4 regions of the Saccharospirillum sp. genome follow, and region 3 is predicted to be linked to each of the others. Evidence: predicted binding sites of a transcription regulator. Region 3 holds the regulator's gene; each other region holds the start of a gene.
What was found. The regulator LexA, encoded in region 3, represses DNA repair genes until DNA is damaged. The targets are predictions, from matches to a motif close to TACTGTNTANNTANACAGTA.
Positions count from the first base shown of each region.

Region 1: the regulator LexA is predicted to act here: its motif matches at 2,051-2,070, upstream of WEB54_RS07390 (S24 family peptidase).
Region 2: the regulator LexA is predicted to act here: its motif matches at 2,096-2,115, upstream of uvrD (DNA helicase II).
Region 4: the regulator LexA is predicted to act here: its motif matches at 3,026-3,045, upstream of WEB54_RS16510 (DNA topoisomerase III).

Region 1 covers NZ_JBBECH010000046.1:11,293-15,471, forward strand. Annotated here, with positions in the region: gene WEB54_RS07375 (2-hydroxymuconate tautomerase family protein) at 1-166, shown strand, start outside; tRNA gene WEB54_RS07380 (tRNA-Val) at 259-335, opposite strand; gene WEB54_RS07385 (hypothetical protein) at 646-1,134, opposite strand; gene WEB54_RS07390 (S24 family peptidase) at 1,616-2,035, opposite strand; gene WEB54_RS07395 (lactate utilization protein C) at 2,343-2,999, opposite strand; gene WEB54_RS07400 (LutB/LldF family L-lactate oxidation iron-sulfur protein) at 2,996-4,179, opposite strand, start outside.
Region 2 covers NZ_JBBECH010000078.1:59,467-63,645, reverse strand. Annotated here, with positions in the region: gene uvrD (DNA helicase II) at 1-2,086, opposite strand, end outside; gene WEB54_RS14580 (EAL domain-containing protein) at 2,265-4,179, shown strand, end outside.
Region 3 covers NZ_JBBECH010000026.1:58,552-62,730, forward strand. Annotated here, with positions in the region: gene WEB54_RS03825 (LysM peptidoglycan-binding domain-containing protein) at 1-173, opposite strand, end outside; gene WEB54_RS03830 (class I SAM-dependent methyltransferase) at 448-1,161, shown strand; gene rnhA (ribonuclease HI) at 1,154-1,618, shown strand; gene dnaQ (DNA polymerase III subunit epsilon) at 1,682-2,419, shown strand; gene lexA (transcriptional repressor LexA) at 2,466-3,071, opposite strand; gene WEB54_RS03850 (alpha/beta hydrolase) at 3,145-4,014, shown strand; gene WEB54_RS03855 (3-deoxy-7-phosphoheptulonate synthase) at 4,074-4,179, opposite strand, start outside.
Region 4 covers NZ_JBBECH010000089.1:7,623-11,801, reverse strand. Annotated here, with positions in the region: gene WEB54_RS16520 (L-lactate permease) at 1-735, opposite strand, end outside; gene WEB54_RS16515 (glutamine--tRNA ligase/YqeY domain fusion protein) at 1,024-2,694, opposite strand; gene WEB54_RS16510 (DNA topoisomerase III) at 3,062-4,179, shown strand, end outside.

The sequences.
Region 1 (4,179 bases), on a different contig from region 3:
CACAGCCGAGCAGAAAGCGAAGCTTATTCAGGGTGCCACTGAGCTATTACGGGATGTACTGGGTAAGAACCCCGCTACGACCGTTGTTGTTATCGACGAGGTGGAGACCGACAATTGGGGCATTGGTGGCGAGTCCGTCACGGTACGACGGGCACGCGGGGAGTAGAACCTTCGGGTCGAACCTACAGTTCGCAGCCGGTTTCCCGGCTGACATAACGAAAGAAGCCACCCGAGGGTGGCTTCTTTCGTTATGTAATCTGGTAGGACTATCCAGATTCGAACTGGAGACCTCTACCATGTCAAGGTAGCGCTCTAACCAACTGAGCTATAGTCCTGAAGAACGAGGCGTATGATACCTGTACCGAGTTTCAGTGCAAGCCTTTTTTGGCAAAAAGATAACGGATTCAACCAGTTACCGGGCTTTACCGAATCCGTTGAGGTCAATAGGCATCCCTGGCCGGGCGAACGCCGGGTCTTAGGCGCGGTGCCCGTTATACGGGTAGGCGGTCAGTAAAAATTCAGAATTTTACTGACCGAAATCAAGAGATTGGCAGACGCGTTCGTATGGCATTACGCTGGAAGACCCGGAACCGCCCGATATAGGCGGCCGTGATCCGGACCAGCTCGCCTGTTTAGGCTCTGAACTTAGGCGGTGACGCGCCAGCTCTGGACTTTTTCCAGCCCATTTTCGAGTATCCAGGTGTTTAGCAATTTGGGCGCGCGGGTTTTCTTTTCTACCGTTTCCAGGCTCATCGGGTGGCGGTAAACGCCGGGCTCCAATGCCTTTGCTGGCTGGGGCCGACCCCGGCCAATCACTTTTTTAGGTTGTTTTTTGGCGTATTCTTCAAAAAAAACAGCCAGACGTTTCAGTAGGGCCGATTGTTTTTGGCGAACCAGGGTTTTGGTAATCCAGTCACCAATTTTTACGCTGCGCCGGGAGAATAAATCTTCTTCGGTAATGCCGTATTCGCGTTCCAGTGTCGCCAGGTATTCCATATAGGCATTGAATCCGGCTTCTTTTTTTAAAGCGCTTTCTTTTAGTCGAATCAGATTTTCGAGTTCAGATTCGTATTTCTGAATTTCAGCATCAATGCTTAAGGCGTCGATGCGAACAGCAGAGTGTGTTTGTGTCATAAGCTTCCAGTGTTCACGGTTGTCATTAAGAAAGTGACAGTGTTATGGGTTATCTGAACAGTATTCAGCTAACGTCATGGGTCGTCTTGTCGTTTAAACCCATAACGGTCGAGCAGTAGCCCACGGCCGCATTGTCAGCGGTATCTGGCATAGCACTGCTGTGTTCGGTCAGTCACGGGTCTTTTCGCAATCATTGGAATGGCTGAAAGTATCCGTTGCCAGAGCCAGATTGGATCACTACTTCTTATAAAGCTGTTTGGGCTACTGAAACGTTTTAGGGTAATGGTGCGGGAGCACCAACCCTTATTAGCGATTATGCCTGTTACGGCTACGTCACGAGTTTCAGAATGGCCACGTTATGGCTACCAACGTAAAGCAGCACGCAACCTGACCAAAATGGTAAAAAATCAGTATTTGAATAGCCAGGAAAATATTAGTCGATATCGACCAGGCTTTCAATTGCTGTTATGGAATAACCCGATTACAGGGAGCGAATAATATGACTGATTTTCCCGATGAGACTTAGGGTTTCGTGTTCGGGAATGACCAGGATGTCAAAATCCGGGTGTCGTGGTAATAATCTTGGGCTGGGGGCCAACTGCAGCTCCCGCACCATCAGTTCGCCGTTGTAGCCTGCCAGTACGATGTCTCCCTGGCTGGCTCTGGCACTTCGGTCGACGATCAGGGTGTCTCCGGCGATGATGCCAGCCTCAGCCATGGCCATGCTGTGCACCGATACCAGGATGCTGGTTTGCGGGTTGCGGATACACAGGCTGGCGAGATCGATACCCGGGATATCGTGGTCCAGGCCTTCGTCATCCTCTACAGACTGGCCTTCAACAAAGAGTGGCAGATTAAGTTGTGGACCTGTTTCGCAGCGACCGAGTAGTTGTACCGACATAACGACTCCTCCAAATACTGTTTATACATACAGTATGGTGGAAGCGTGTGGTTTTGCCAACTATCGGGCTATATTTTATGAAGACTGAACCGATTCGGCCCCCCGGAGCATGGCCCTGACCAGCTCTTCAGCATCGAATTTGGTTAGGGCTTCATTGGCAGCGCCCGGACTGTCAAGCACTGCTGATATCATGCGTTATCGGCCAGGGCTCACGAAACCAAAGTGTGGATTTGATCACCGATCAATAAGCCTGATCCCAGTGCTCCTGGTGGGAGGCATCAGGTACACCGGGTTATTTGACCGTTTATCATCGGTCATCAACCAGAAAAACCGTTAATGTCTTGGGGCCGTGGGCGCCGTAGACGAGCGTTTGCTCAATGTCTGCGGTCTTGGACGGGCCGGAAATCAGCAAGGTATTGGTCGGCATCGGGCCTGTCCAGTCTTCTTCTGTGATCAGTTGGTACCAGCTGCTGAACAGTCGGCTGACCGGTAATACAGCGATGTGCAGCGGCGGTGCCAGAGTCATTAGCCTGGGTTCCTCGCTGCCGGGAATTACCACCAGGGAGCCGGTGTCGGCCAGGCCTGCGTGGCAACCGGTAATGGCGGCGTCAGTCTGGTGAAACAGCTCGCTTTGCCAGGCTTCTATCGGCTGGTCATAGCCGTGAAAGTCGATGTCGGGAGCGCTGGCCACTAGGTCATCGCGCAGTGGCTGGCCGGGTGCGATCAGCACCCGTCGGGCATTCGCCTGTTGCAGTTGCTCCAGTACAGCAGCGGTCAGGCCAGCTTGGCTTACCCGAAGAACCTCGCCATGTACCGAGGCTTGCTGGGCGATAAACCGCTCAATGCCGTTTTTAAGCGACCAGCGACGGCTTTCCATGACACTGAAGTCGGGTTGGGTGGACGCAGGTAGCGGTGTCCGCTCACGCAATCGGTTTAAAATGGTCTGGCGGGCAGAAGGGGTCATGGCTGTTGTCTCCTTGAACGGGCATTCATAGCACTGTGCAACGTCGTTTTGGCCAGTTTTGGCGCGGTGCGATACCGTGTCCAGCCGCCCAGTCGTTTGGGGCTTAGAGCCCTTAGCTGACTGGCGAGGCGGGTAGTCTGCCGGTAGAGGCCGGGGTGGCGATGCACCACACGCCAGAATGTCCAGATCAGCGATTCCAGGCCAGACCGTTTGCTGCCATGGCCGGGAACAGTTGCAGGCCGGGTCTGATCACCATCGACGGCCTCGCGGCGCAGGCGCAGCAACAGGCTGGGCAGCGGAATGCGGACCGGGCAAACCTCACCACAGGAACCGCACAGTGAAGAGGCGCTGGCGAAATCCGGGGTGTGCTCCAGCCCCAGTAATTGGGGCATCAGTACCTGACCAATAGGCCCCGGGTAGGTAGTGCCATAGGCATGGCCACCAATGCGGGTATAAACCGGGCAGTGGTTCATGCAGGCACCGCAGCGAATGCACTGGAGGGTCTGGGCCAGTTCGTCGTCCTGATAGATATCGGAGCGGCCGTTGTCGACCAGCACCAGATGTACCGCTTCCGGTCCGTCTTTTTCATCGGGCTGACGCGGGCGGGATATCATATTGACGTAGGTGGTAATCGACTGGCCAGTGGCAGAACGGGTCAACAAACTCAACAAGGGCGCGACGTCAGTCAGGCTGGGGACGACCTTTTCGATCCCGGTCACGGCGATGTGGCAGGGTGGGGTAGTTGTAGTCAGTCGCCCATTGCCCTCGTTTTCAACCAGACAGAGGGTACCGCTGTCGGCAACCGCGAAATTGACACCGGAAATGCCAACATCGGCCTGCATGAACTTCTCACGCAATTGCTGGCGTGCCTGATCGGTGAGGTAGTGGGCGTCTTCTCGTTGCTCGACACCGGTCATGGTGTGCATTAATTCAGCAATTTCGGCAGTGTTCTTGTGAATTGCAGGCATGATGATGTGCGATGGCGTCTCTTTGGCCATTTGCACGATGTATTCACCGAGGTCCGATTCCAGCACGGTGTAACCGCGCTGCTCCAGATGCGCATTCAGTTCCATCTCTTCCGTAACCATCGACTTGCCCTTGATCACCGATTTGGCCTGACGTTGCTGGCAGATTTCGGTGATAACCCGGCAGGCTTCTTCACCGTCGCGCGCCCAGTGCA
Region 2 (4,179 bases), on a different contig from region 3:
GGGCGCCGCCGCCTTCAGCGTTGACTAAGGTGCCTTCACCGAACATGGGGTGCAGCACGCGCTGGCCCAGGCTGAAACCGGCGTGGTCCATTGCCATGTCTTGTTGCAAACCGAAATTGACCGGCCGACTGACGGTCGAGCGCAGTCGCACTTCGGTCAGCAATTCCTGCGGAATTTCGCGCACAAAGCGCGACAATGAATTGAAGGTTTCCGAACCATACAGGCGACGGCTTTCGGCGTACGTTAGCGTCAGAATCTGGCGGGCGCGGGTGACGCCGACATAGGCCAGTCGTCGCTCTTCCTGCAGGCCAGAAGCATCGTCCATCGACATCTTGTGCGGGAACAGCCCTTCCTCTAATCCGACCAGAAACACATGGTCGAATTCCAGACCCTTGGCGCTGTGCAGTGTCATTAAATTCACGCTGTCTTCGAATTCATCGGCCTGGCTATCGCCTGCGTCGAGTGAGGCTTCGCCAAGAAACTGAGCGAGTAACGCGACCGGGGTGTCGGCTTCGTCGTTACCGGCGAAGCTCTGCGCGGCGGAGACCAGTTCCTGCAGGTTTTCGACCCGGGCCCGGCCCTTCTCGCCTTTTTCTTTTTCGTGGTGTTCAATCAGCCCGGAGGCTGCGGTTACGTCTTTGACCATGTCGCCAAGTTCTTCTTTGTCGGCGACAATTTTTTTGAGGTCGGCGATCAGCAACATGAAGTCTTCGAGGGCATTGGCCGCACGCTTGGGCAGCACCGAGTTTTCCAGTGCCGACAGGCAGGCTTCCCACAGCGAGTACCCCTGATCCCGGGCGATCACGCGCAGCGTTTCGATGGTTTTATTGCCAATGCCGCGCGTTGGTACGTTGATGATGCGTTCAATTGCCGCGTCGTCTTGACGGTTCAGGATCAGCCGCAAATAAGCCACGGCATTTTTGACCTCCAGCCGCTCGTAGAAGCGCTGCCCACCGTAAATGCGGTAGGGTATCTGGCTGTGAATCAGCGCTTCTTCCAGCACCCGGCTTTGCGCGTTGGAGCGGTACAGCATGGCGATGGTGTTGGCATTGGTGCCGCCTTCCATCAGGCGGTTGATTTCGTCGGCGATGTAACGCGCTTCGTCTTGCTCGTTAAAGGCTGCATACAGCCGGATCGGGTCGCCCCGGTCGCCCTCGGTCCAGAGGCTTTTGCCGAGCCGGGCCGGGTTGTTGGCGATAACGGCGTTGGCGGCGTCCAGAATGGTGGCGGTGGAACGGTAGTTTTGTTCCAGTCGCACCAGGTGAGTGCCGGGGAAATCCTGATTAAACGTCTGAATGGTTTCGACTTTGGCACCACGCCAGCCGTAAATCGACTGGTCGTCGTCACCGACGATGGTGAGGCTGAGTTTGTCGCCGGCCAGCACGCGCAGCCAGGCGTATTGAATGGTGTTGATGTCCTGAAATTCGTCGACCAGCAAGTGGGTAAAACGCTGCTGGTAATTCGCGAGCAACTCAGGGTTGTTGAGCCAGAGCTCGTGAGCGCGCAACAGCAGTTCGCCAAAGTCGACCAGGCCACTGCGCTGGCAGATTTCTTCGTAACGCACGTAGATGTTTTTTAACGTTTCCTGATACCAGTCGCCGTGGGTCTGTATAAACTCGGCACGAAGGCCTTGGTCTTTCTGGCCGTTGATGAACCACTGCACCTGCTTGGGTTGAACGCGATCGTCGGTGATGCCCAGATCGACCAACAAGCGTTTGACCAGCCGCAACTGATCGTCGCTGTCCATTACCTGAAAGTTGTCGGGCAGGTTGGCCAGTTTGTTGTGGTGCTTTAGCAGGCGGTGCGCCAGGCCGTGAAAGGTACCGATCCAGAGTGTATTGGAGGGAGTCTCCAGCAATTCCTCAACCCGGCTGCGCATTTCCCGGGCGGCTTTGTTGGTGAAGGTCACGGCCAGCACGCTGTAAGGCGAGGCCAGGCCCGCGGCAATCAGCCAGCCGATGCGGTGTGTCAGTACCCGGGTCTTGCCACTGCCAGCACCCGCCAGCACCAGTAAATGCTGGGCATCGCTTTCTACGGCCTGGCGTTGTTCGGGGTTGAGTTGGTCTAGCAGGGCATTCAGGCTCATCGGTAAGTTCACTGTACAAAAAAACAGGGGTAGTGTACCAGAAGGCATCCGCCTTTGTGGATGGGCGGGTTGCGCATTAATCTTCAGTCGAAGACCCGGGCCTTTCAGGCCGTTTGCCCTGCGGCCTTTGTGGACTGGTCTATACTCCAGCCCAAATCAACCGGGATTGAACATACCATTGGCCAGACACTCTTTTCGTCAGGAACGCCAACGCCAGGTGTTGCGCCACAGTAACTTGTTGTGGGTGTCCTCCCTGGCCCTGGGTCTGGTGTGCACGACCGTGCATCCTGGTCGGCCGGACGCGTTGGTCGTCGCCGGATTGGTGGCGGTGCTGGCGCTGGCAGGCTTGGCGGTGTCTCGTTTTGGCCTTGTCTGGCAAGACCGGTATCCGCGCTTCCGGGCCATGCCCGCTGTGGTGGTGGTGACCGTGCTGCAATCCTCGGTGTGGGGTTATGAAGCGCATTACGGTGGGCTGTGTCTGACACTGTCGATCGCCTATGTCGGGCTCGCGGCCATCGCGCTTTATGCCTACTGGCGGGCGTTACTGGCCGCCTGGGGGCCGGTTATGATGCTGCCGATTTTTGTTGGCCCGCCGCTGCCTGCCGAGACCCTGATCGATGTGCATCTGCCACTGATGAGTCTGGTGCTGCTTGGGGCCTGGCAGGGGCATTTGATGGCGCGCCGGGCCACGCGACGAGCCCTGGTCAACAAACGCCTGAACGCACTGCTGGTACGCAACCGGGATCGGCTCGAAGCCACCGTTCAGGAGCGCACCCGGGCGCTGAACCGGAGCAACGAACGCTTGCAGGAAGAGGTGGTACTGCGCAAGCAGGTTAATCAGTCGCTGATCAAACACGAAGAGCAGATGAATCTGGCCATGACTGCCAGCGGCATTGGATTTTGGGATTGGGACATCACCGCCCGGCGGGTCTATCACTCCGACCAGCACCGGTTTTTTGGCCAGGTGACTAAAGCCGAGGACGGGGGGGATCTGATTGATAAGGTGCATCCGGAGGACCGCGGCCGGGTCAAGCGCGCCCTGTCCGCTCACCTGACCCGGCGCAGCGACTTTTACCATGCCCGCTACCGCCTGCTGACCGGCGATGACACCGAACCGGTTTGGCTCGAAGACAGTGGCAAGGTGATTGAGCGTTCCCCAACTGGCCAGGCGGTGCGCATGGTCGGTACCCGGCGGGACATCAGCGCCGACATGCGCCAGCGCGAAGAGCTGAGCTTATCGGCATCGCTGTTTAACAACAGCTCCGATGGGGTCTTCGTGCTCGGCCGGGACCAGTGCTTTCGAACGGCCAACCGGATGTTCAGCCAGATTGTGGGGATGCAGAAAAGCCAGTTACTGGGGCGCGACCTGTTCTCGGTGATGCCCACGCATCAATCTCAGCACATTGCCAAGGCATTGTTCAACAACGGTCGCTGGCACGGCGATCTAGTGATCAGAATTGGCGGGTCACGGCGCATCCAGGTGCTGCTGACGCTCACTGCGGTGCGCAGTAAAGACCGCAGCATCAGCCACTTTCTCGGCATCTGTCAGGATTTGTCGCAGCGTTATAATGGCCTCATTCCAACCGACAAAGACGCCTACGACGCATTGACGGGCGTCTATAACCGGCGTTTTTTCCAGGAGTTGTTGGCCGGATTCCACCAGCACGACCCGCTGTTGCCGGACCACTACGCCATCGCCATTCTGAACCTGGATGACTTTGCTGCCCTGAACCGCCACGTGGGTACCACGGTGGGTGATCAGTTGCTGCGCGATGTTGCGGCGCGGCTGACCAACCAGAACGACCCGCTGCGTTGGGTGGCCCGGCTTGGCGGCGATCGGTTTGGACTGTTTCTCGAATACGAAGGCGACCGGTGCAGCTTGGAAGAGTGCCTGACGACTCTGCTGGAGGAAGTGGCCCGGCCGATGCTGATTGACGATCAGGTAGTATCGCTGACCGCCAGCATCGGGGTTTGCAGAGTACAGTCCGACAACATCGATACCCTGCTGACGCTGGCGCAACAGGCGATGATTCAGGCCAGTGCCACCGGTGGTAATGGCATCAATTACCATGCCGCCTACCCGCCCGGGCTGC
Region 3 (4,179 bases):
GGAGCTGCACCCAGTTCGCGTTCAACCAGTGCCTGTTCGCTGACGTCAGCGCCCGGTTCCGGAGTCGACTCCGCCGTTGTCTGAGAAAAAGACGAAAGTGCAGGCAAAGTACTGCATCCGCTGGTGACAAAGCCTGCGACGGCCAGCGGTATTAAAAGTCGTTTTAATGCCATGAATTTATCGGTTCTTTTTTTGATGCTGGGTTCGAGTTGAGCGATAATTCTATGTTGCTATGGGGTGCAGGGGCAAGTTAAGGCATAGTACGGAGAGATTTATTGGGCCGTTTTGTGACGTTGAGCATTTATCAGGGGATCCGAAGGCGGCGTTTGATGACATATTCTGACCTGCGCTGTTTTTAATGAGGGCATTTTGGCTAAACGGATAGGTTTTAGATTCAAACAATGGCTTCGAGCGGGGCCTCCGTCCGTTGCAGTTCAGGAATCAGCCTTGCACGACTGGTACAACACGCCCATGGGCGGCCGATTAATTGACGTTGAACGACAACTGGTTGCTCGCGCCTTATCGGGCCGTTTTGGGACTCATCTGGTGCAGTTGGACTCCGGGTTACATGAGCCCTTGTTTGAACCACGCCTCTATGGGTGTGGTTTGTTGATGACACAGCTCGACAACCGGGCACCCTGTCCGAGCGTACGAGGCGATGCAGAAGCCCTGCCGTTTGAGCCGGAGAGCCTGGATGCGTTAATTATGCATCACACGCTGGATCAGTGTGACAATCCCTATCAGGCCGTTCGTGAGGCCGCTCAAACACTGCGCCCCGGTGGCATACTGGTCATTGTCGGTTTTAACCCTTACTCCACCTGGGGGCTTAGAGCCCTGTTCAGTCGTGCGCGGTCGGGGCTCTGGCGCAGTCGATTCATCAGTAGCAGCCGGGTGTCAGACTGGATGCAACTGTTGAATTTTGAACTGGAGCGTTCTGAAAAACACGGCTTTATGTCACCTTTTTCCCGGCCAGCCTGGTTATCGCGTCTGAGATTTTTTGGCGGGCTTCAAAAAGCGGTATTGCCGGTCACCGGGTCGGTGTACTTGCTGGTCGGCTGCAAGCAAGTTCCCGGCAGAATCAATGGCCGTGCCCGTTGGCGTGCAAAACCCATTCTGGAATCCGGATTGGCCGGTCGAACCATCAGGAAACAGCATGAGTAACAGTGAACAAAGCGGTCAGTCCGTTGTGCTTTATACCGACGGTGCCTGTCGGGGCAACCCCGGTCCGGGTGGCTGGGGTGTGCTTATGCAATACGGGTCCAAGCATAAGGAACTGTATGGCGGTGAAGACCAGACCACCAACAACCGTATGGAATTGATGGCCGCTATTGCCGGACTGGAAGCCCTTAAGCGAACCTGTCAGATCGATCTCTACACCGATTCACAGTATGTCCGCAAGGGCATTACCGAGTGGATACATGGCTGGAAAAAGAATGGCTGGAAAACATCGGCCAAAAAAGACGTGAAAAACCGGGATTTATGGCAACGCCTGGACGAGAGCATAGCGCGACACAGCGTTAACTGGCATTGGGTCAAGGGCCATGCCGGACACCCCGGGAACGAGCGGGCCGATGCGCTGGCAAATATGGGTATTGATCATCGCAGCACCCGGGTTTAAACGCGTTCGGCCCTGGCGTATGCAACCTTAATCAGAACATGACTGGATGAGATCTTTAGCAAGATGAGACAAATCGTACTGGATACCGAAACCACGGGTTTAAGCCCCAACAAAGGTGATCGTATTGTGGAAGTCGGGTGCGTGGAGCTGGTGGATCGAAAGCTGACCGGTCGACATTTTCATTACTACATCAATCCTGAGCGCGATATTCCCGAAGAAGTGATAGCGGTACACGGGATTGATAACAACAAGGTAAAAGACGCGCCCAAGTTCCGGGACATTGCCCAGTCTTTCTGGGATTACGTCAGCGGTGCAGAGCTGGTAATACACAATTCCGCCTTTGATATGGGCTTCTTACAGATGGAGTTTAACCGCCTCGCCGATGAGGGCTTTACTCAGTTTGGTCAGCTTAAAGAGGTATGTGGTGTTCTTGATACGCTGAAACTGGCGCGCGAAAAACACCCAGGTGCTAAAGCTTCGCTGGATGCGCTGTGTAAGCGGTATGGCATCGATAATTCACACCGCACCTTGCACGGAGCCTTGCTCGACTCGGAAATTCTGGCTGATGTTTATTTGCTGATGACCGGTGGGCAAACCGCGCTGATACTGGATGATGAAGAAGAGAACAGTACGGAACAAGTGAGTTTTGATGCCAGCGCTGTTATTGCATCAAACCAGTCACTCAAGCGTGTGCAACCGACTGCGGAAGAGCAGGTCGCGCATCGTGAGATGTTGGCTGTTATCGAAAAAGCAGCCGGGAAATCACCCTTGTGGCTCGAACTGGCTGGTAAAAATAGCTGAGAGCCAGCCAGTTCGTTGGGTAGTGTTGTGTGTTGCAGCGCTTGTTTTAGTGCAGCGAACGCCGAATAACGCCCACATACAAGCCTTCGATGGCGAAGTCCTGTTGGGTTAAATCAACTTTGATCGGTTCAAAGTCTTCATTTTCCGGGTAAAGCGTGACAATCTGACCTTCGCGCTCGTAGCGTTTAACGGTAACATCGTCGCCCACCCTGGCTACGACGACATCGCCATTGCGCACCTGGTCGGTTTTATGGACGGCGATGAGGTCGTCTTCCAGAATGCCCATATTTTTCATGCTTAATCCCTGAACCTGCAGTAAAAAGTCGGCTTTGGGGCTGAACAGGGTAGACGGGAGACTCAGGAATTCTTCAATTTGCTCCTGAGCCAGAATGGGCTCGCCAGCTGCGACACGACCCACAACCGGAAGACCGGATTCAGGCTCTTCGGGAAGGCGAATGCCACGCGATGCGCCAGGAATGATTTCGATGGCTCCCTTTCGCGCCAGTGCCTTGAGGTGCTCTTCAGCGGCATTGGGGGAGCGGAAACCCAATTGGCTGGCAATCTCTGCCCGGGTAGGAGGGTAGCCGGTTTCCAGCATGTGGTCTTTTACGAGGTCGAGAACTTGTTGTTGACGAGCCGTCAGTTTAAACATAATGTCGCCCTGTTTTTTTATACAGTAGCTGTGATTATATACAGCCTGTAATCGCTGTAAAGGATTCTCTGGTTTGAAAAGTAGCAGTCAATACTTCCCGGTCGCGTTGTTGAGCGCGGAATACAAAGAGGGCATTTATGAAGATGTTTATTCGCTCAAGCCCAACACCAGCACCGACAATACGGTAGAGATTGCCCTGGTTCGGCTGCATTCCGAGCAAATATCGCGTGGCCATCCGGTCCTGCTGGTGCACGATGCCTTCTCTAATCACTGGCAATGGCTCGATTACGGCGTTGGCGGGGTTGCTGGCGCCCTGGTCCGGGCAGGATACGATGTCTGGCTGATGGACTGGCGCGGTCATGGCTTGTCTTCCCGCAATCAGAGGCCTGCGCTCAATACTCTGGAAGTCATGGCCGAGTATGATTTGCCACCGGCCATTCAGTTCATTGAAGAAAAAACCGCCCAGTTACCAACGCTGATCAGTCAGGGGTTTGGCTGTGAAATGGTGTTACAACATGCGGTCGTGCGCCAATACGCGGCCAATGTTGTGCTTCTGAATGCGGCACCAATCTGTCCTCGCCGGGTGTTCTGGTTGCCCGGTGTTAAAACCTGGCACCGGTTACGTCTTGGTTGGCGACGCTGGTATCGCCAGGAGGGGAGTGAAGAGCGTGAGCCCGTAACCTTGTTTCGGCATTTGTTGCGGCGTCAGGGTTGGTTCGGACGTTGGCGGGCCTACGATCAGGCATTGATAAAACCCAGGCTGAAAGCAGTAGAGGCCCGTCTCTATTGGGTGTCCTCATCACCTCAGGCGGATCCCGCACTTAAACGACTGGGGTTGGATCCTGCGAGGATCATACTCGGGGCCAGCGCCCGGGACTGGCTGACGCTGTTGCCAACCATTAGTCCCACTCGGGCAGTGATGTCACAGGAACGAACCGGGTAGCGGCTCTGTGTTTAGCCGGGTCACGGGTTTGGTGAGACCCGGATCCGGTGAACGGTCCCTCAGGCGCCGGTGCGGCCCGGCAGTACGTCTTTCAGCTTGGCATGCATGGATCTCAACAGGTTCTCGGTGGTTGCCCAACTGATGCAGGCATCGGTTACGGATACA
Region 4 (4,179 bases), on a different contig from region 3:
AAACGCCAGGCCAGCAAAAAGCGCAAAGGGAAACATCGCAAAACCTTGGCTCCACTGCTTTTTCTCACCAAAAAACCGCGTCAGCATCAGGCACATTAAGAGCGGCATCAGCGTACCGATGATGCCGTGGGTGATGGCAATTTCAGACGTCATTAACCGGTAAAATTCGCTCCAACTGCTGCCGTTGCCGACCAGCAGTTCGGTGATCGCAATCCGGTCCAACCCGCCTGTCACGCCCACCACAATGGGCGTACCCACGGCACCGAACGATACCGGGGTCGATTGCACCATCATCCCCATCACCACCGCCGCCATGGCCGGGAAACCGAGCGCGACCATCAGCGGGGCCGCGATGGCGGCGGTGGTGCCAAACCCGGACGCCCCTTCCAGAAAGCAGCCAAACAGCCAGGCCACCAGAATAGCCTGCACGCGCCGGTCCGGGCTGATGTCGGAAAACCCGGCGCGAATGGCCGAGAGCGCGCCGCTGGCCTGCAGTGTGTTGAGCAGCAACAGGGCGCCGAAGATGATCCATAGAATACCGGCGGTCAGAATCAGCCCCTGCAGGATGGACGCGGTCATCCGCATCAGGCTCATCTGCCAGACCCAGCCACCCAGCACCAGCGTGACCAGCAGCACCACCGGCATGGCTTTTTTGGCGGGCCAATGGAACCCGACCAGCAGAATACCGGCCAGTACAATCGGCAAAAAAGCCAGGGAGTAGACTAACGACAACATGCAGGGGCTCCAGACAGAGGGTTTTAACCTCGCAGTCTAGATCACTGATCGAGAGATGACTTGTTCAAGGTCAATGAAACACAAGATGCTGGTGAAAACCTGGCCAATTATCCGGGCAGGTTTTCACCGGAATTAAATCCTGGGATTCCCAGAGTGCGAGCGCCGGGTGCCGGGGTTGCTCTTGTGGGGTAGTCCGCAACAGGGATGTTGCGGCCTAGGCTCCATGGACGGATTCACGCCGACCCCACAGGAGCAACCCCGGCATCCGACGCGTACCCAGGCTAAAAGTTAAACCTTCCGCTCCCAAACCTCTTTCAAGCCGATGGTGCGGTTAAACACCAGCGCATCCGGTTTGGAATCGAACCGGTCGATCACGAAATACCCTTCCCGCTCGAACTGAAACGATTGCTCTCCCGCCGCCTTGGCCAAGCTGGGCTCGACCACGCAGCCGGTCAGCACCTTCAGCGACTCGGGGTTCAGGTATTGCATGAAATCGTCGCCGCCGCGATCCGGGGTTTCGGTATCGAACAGGCGGTCGTACAACCGCACCGTTGCCGGTACGCCTTCACTGGCCGATACCCAGTGAATGACACCGCGCGGGCGAATGCCTTCGGGCGCATCGGCCCCGACGGTGCCTTCAATGACGCTGGCACGGATTTCTGTAATCTCGCCTGCGTCGTTCTTAATCACTTCATCGGCCTGAATGATGTAGGCGTTGCGCAACCGCACCCACTCACCGGTTACCAGCCGCTTGAACTTCTTGCGCGACAGGCTGCTGTCTTCATTGAAGTCGGACCGGTCGATGTAAATTTCGCGGGTGAACGGCAGTTCGCGCTCGCCCAGGTCTTCCCGGTTCGGGTGACCCGGTGCGGTGAACACTTCCCGATGCCCTTCCGGCAAGTTCGTGAACACCACTTTCAGCGGGTCCAACACGGCCATGGCGCGCGGCGCGTTGTCGTTCAGGTCTTCCCGGATGGCGAAGTCGAGCATGCCCAGGTCCACCACGCCACCGGCGCGGCTGGTACCGACCATATCGGAGAAATGCCGCAGCGACGTGGGCGTGACACCCCGCCGACGCATGCCACTGATGGTCGGCATGCGCGGGTCGTCCCACCCCGCGACTACGTTTTCGTCCACCAGGCGCTTGAGTTTGCGCTTAGAGGTAATGGTGTAGTTCACGTTCAAGCGGGCAAATTCATACTGGCGCGGCACGGCGGGCACTGGCAATTTGCTGATGAACCAGTCGTATAGCGGCCGGTGGTCTTCAAATTCCAGGGTACAGATGGAGTGCGTAACGCCCTCGATCGCGTCGGACTGGCCGTGGGCGAAGTCGTAACTTGGGTAGATGCACCAGGTGTTGCCGGTCTGGTGATGCGCTTTCTTGCGAATGCGGTAAAGAATCGGGTCGCGCAGGTTCATGTTCGGCGCGGCCATATCGATTTTCGCGCGCAGGGCACAGGCGCCTTCGTCGAACTCGCCGTTGCGCATTTTCTCGAACAGGGCCAGGTTTTCGTCGACGCTTCTGTCCCGGTACGGGCTGTTCTTGCCGGGTTCGGTGAGCGTGCCCCGGTATTCCCGCGCCTGGTCACCGGAGAGATCACACACGTAGGCATCGCCGTTTTTAATCAGGTGCACGGCGTACTCATAAAGGGTTCCGAAGTAGTTCGAGGTGTATTTTTCGGTCTCGTTCCACTGAAACCCGAGCCAGTTGATGTCGGCCTTGATCGAATCAATATATTCCTGCTCTTCTTTCTCCGGGTTGGTGTCATCAAACCGCAGGTTGCAGACACCGCCGAATTGCTCGGCCAGGCCAAAGTTCACGCAGATGGATTTCGCATGGCCGATGTGCAGATAGCCATTGGGCTCTGGCGGGAAGCGAGTCACGATTTTATCGTGCTTACCCTGGGCCAGATCATCCTCAATGATGGTGGCGAGAAAGTTGGACGGCTTGTCACTCATGAAAAAGGGAGCTCCCGGGTCGGCAAAAAAAATCAGGCCGGGTTGCACGCAGCAACCCAAAGGCGGGCATTATAGCGGGTTCATCGCTGGCGGGTAAGGCGTGGGTGGGGTTTGGTGCCGAGAATCCGTGCTGGCCACCGGGTAGGCCTGGTCAGGGTCGGCGTAGATCCATCCATGGAGCCTAGATCGCAGCATCCATGCTGCGAACTTCCCCGACCAGGCCTACCCGGCAGCCAGCACTCGTTTGGTCGGAAACAGTGCAGACTAGAAACTAATAGCTCTTAGCTCGAAGCTCACAGCTCAAAACCTTGATCCTCAGCGCTCAGCAGATTACTGTATATCCATCCATACTTATCGATTTAATACCATGCGCCTCTTCATTGCCGAAAAACCCAGCCTCGCCCGCGCCATTGCCGATGCCCTGCCCGGCAGCGGCAAGAAAGAAACCGGCTGCATCCGCTTTGCCAGTGGCGATGTAGTGAGCTGGTGCATCGGCCACCTGTTGGAGCAGGCCGACCCGGATGCCTACGACCCGGCCTTTAAACGCTGGAGCCACGACCACCTGCCGATTATTCCCCGGCAATGGCAATGGGTACCGCGCAAGCAGGTTGCCGGCCAGCTAAGCGTGCTGCGCAAGCTGGTTAAAGAAGCCGACCAACTGGTACACGCCGGCGACCCGGACCGTGAAGGCCAGTTACTGGTCGATGAAGTGATTGCTTACTTGAAAGTACCCAAAGCCAAAAAAGCCGCCACCCAGCGCCTGCTGATTGCCGATTTGAACCAGGCGGCGGTCGAACGATCGTTACGCCAGCTAAAGCCCAATGCCGACTTCCAACCGCTTTCAACCTCTGCCCTCGCCCGCTCCCGCGCTGACTGGCTGTATGGCATTAACCTGACCCGGGCGATGACGTTGCAAGGCAAGGTGGCTGGCTACCAGGGTGTGTTATCGATTGGTCGGGTGCAGACACCGGTGCTGGGGCTGGTGGTCGGTCGGGACGACAGCATCGAGGCCTTTGTTAGCAAGCCCTATTACGAGGTCATCGCCTTGCTGGAAACCGACCAGGGTGAGCGCTTCAACGCCAAATGGATTCCCAGCGAAGCCTGCGAGCCCTGGCTGGATGACCAGGGCCGCAACCTTTCGTTGCCATTAGCGCAAAACGTAGTGCAGCGCGTCAGCTTCAAACCAGCCAGCGTCACCCGGCTGGAACAGAAAGCCATTAACCAGCCCGCACCATTGCCACACAGCCTCTCCAGCCTGCAAATGGACGCCAACCGCGCCTTCGGCATGAGCGCCCAACAGGTACTCGACACTGCCCAGTCACTCTATGAGACCCACAAGGCCATTACCTACCCACGCTCCGACAGCCGCCACCTGCCCGCAGAGCACTTTGCCGAAGCAACCGCGGTGACCAAAGCGATTGAACCCAGCCTGAGCAATCTGAACCACACCGGCTTCAGCGACACCGGCGGCCGCCTGAACCTGAA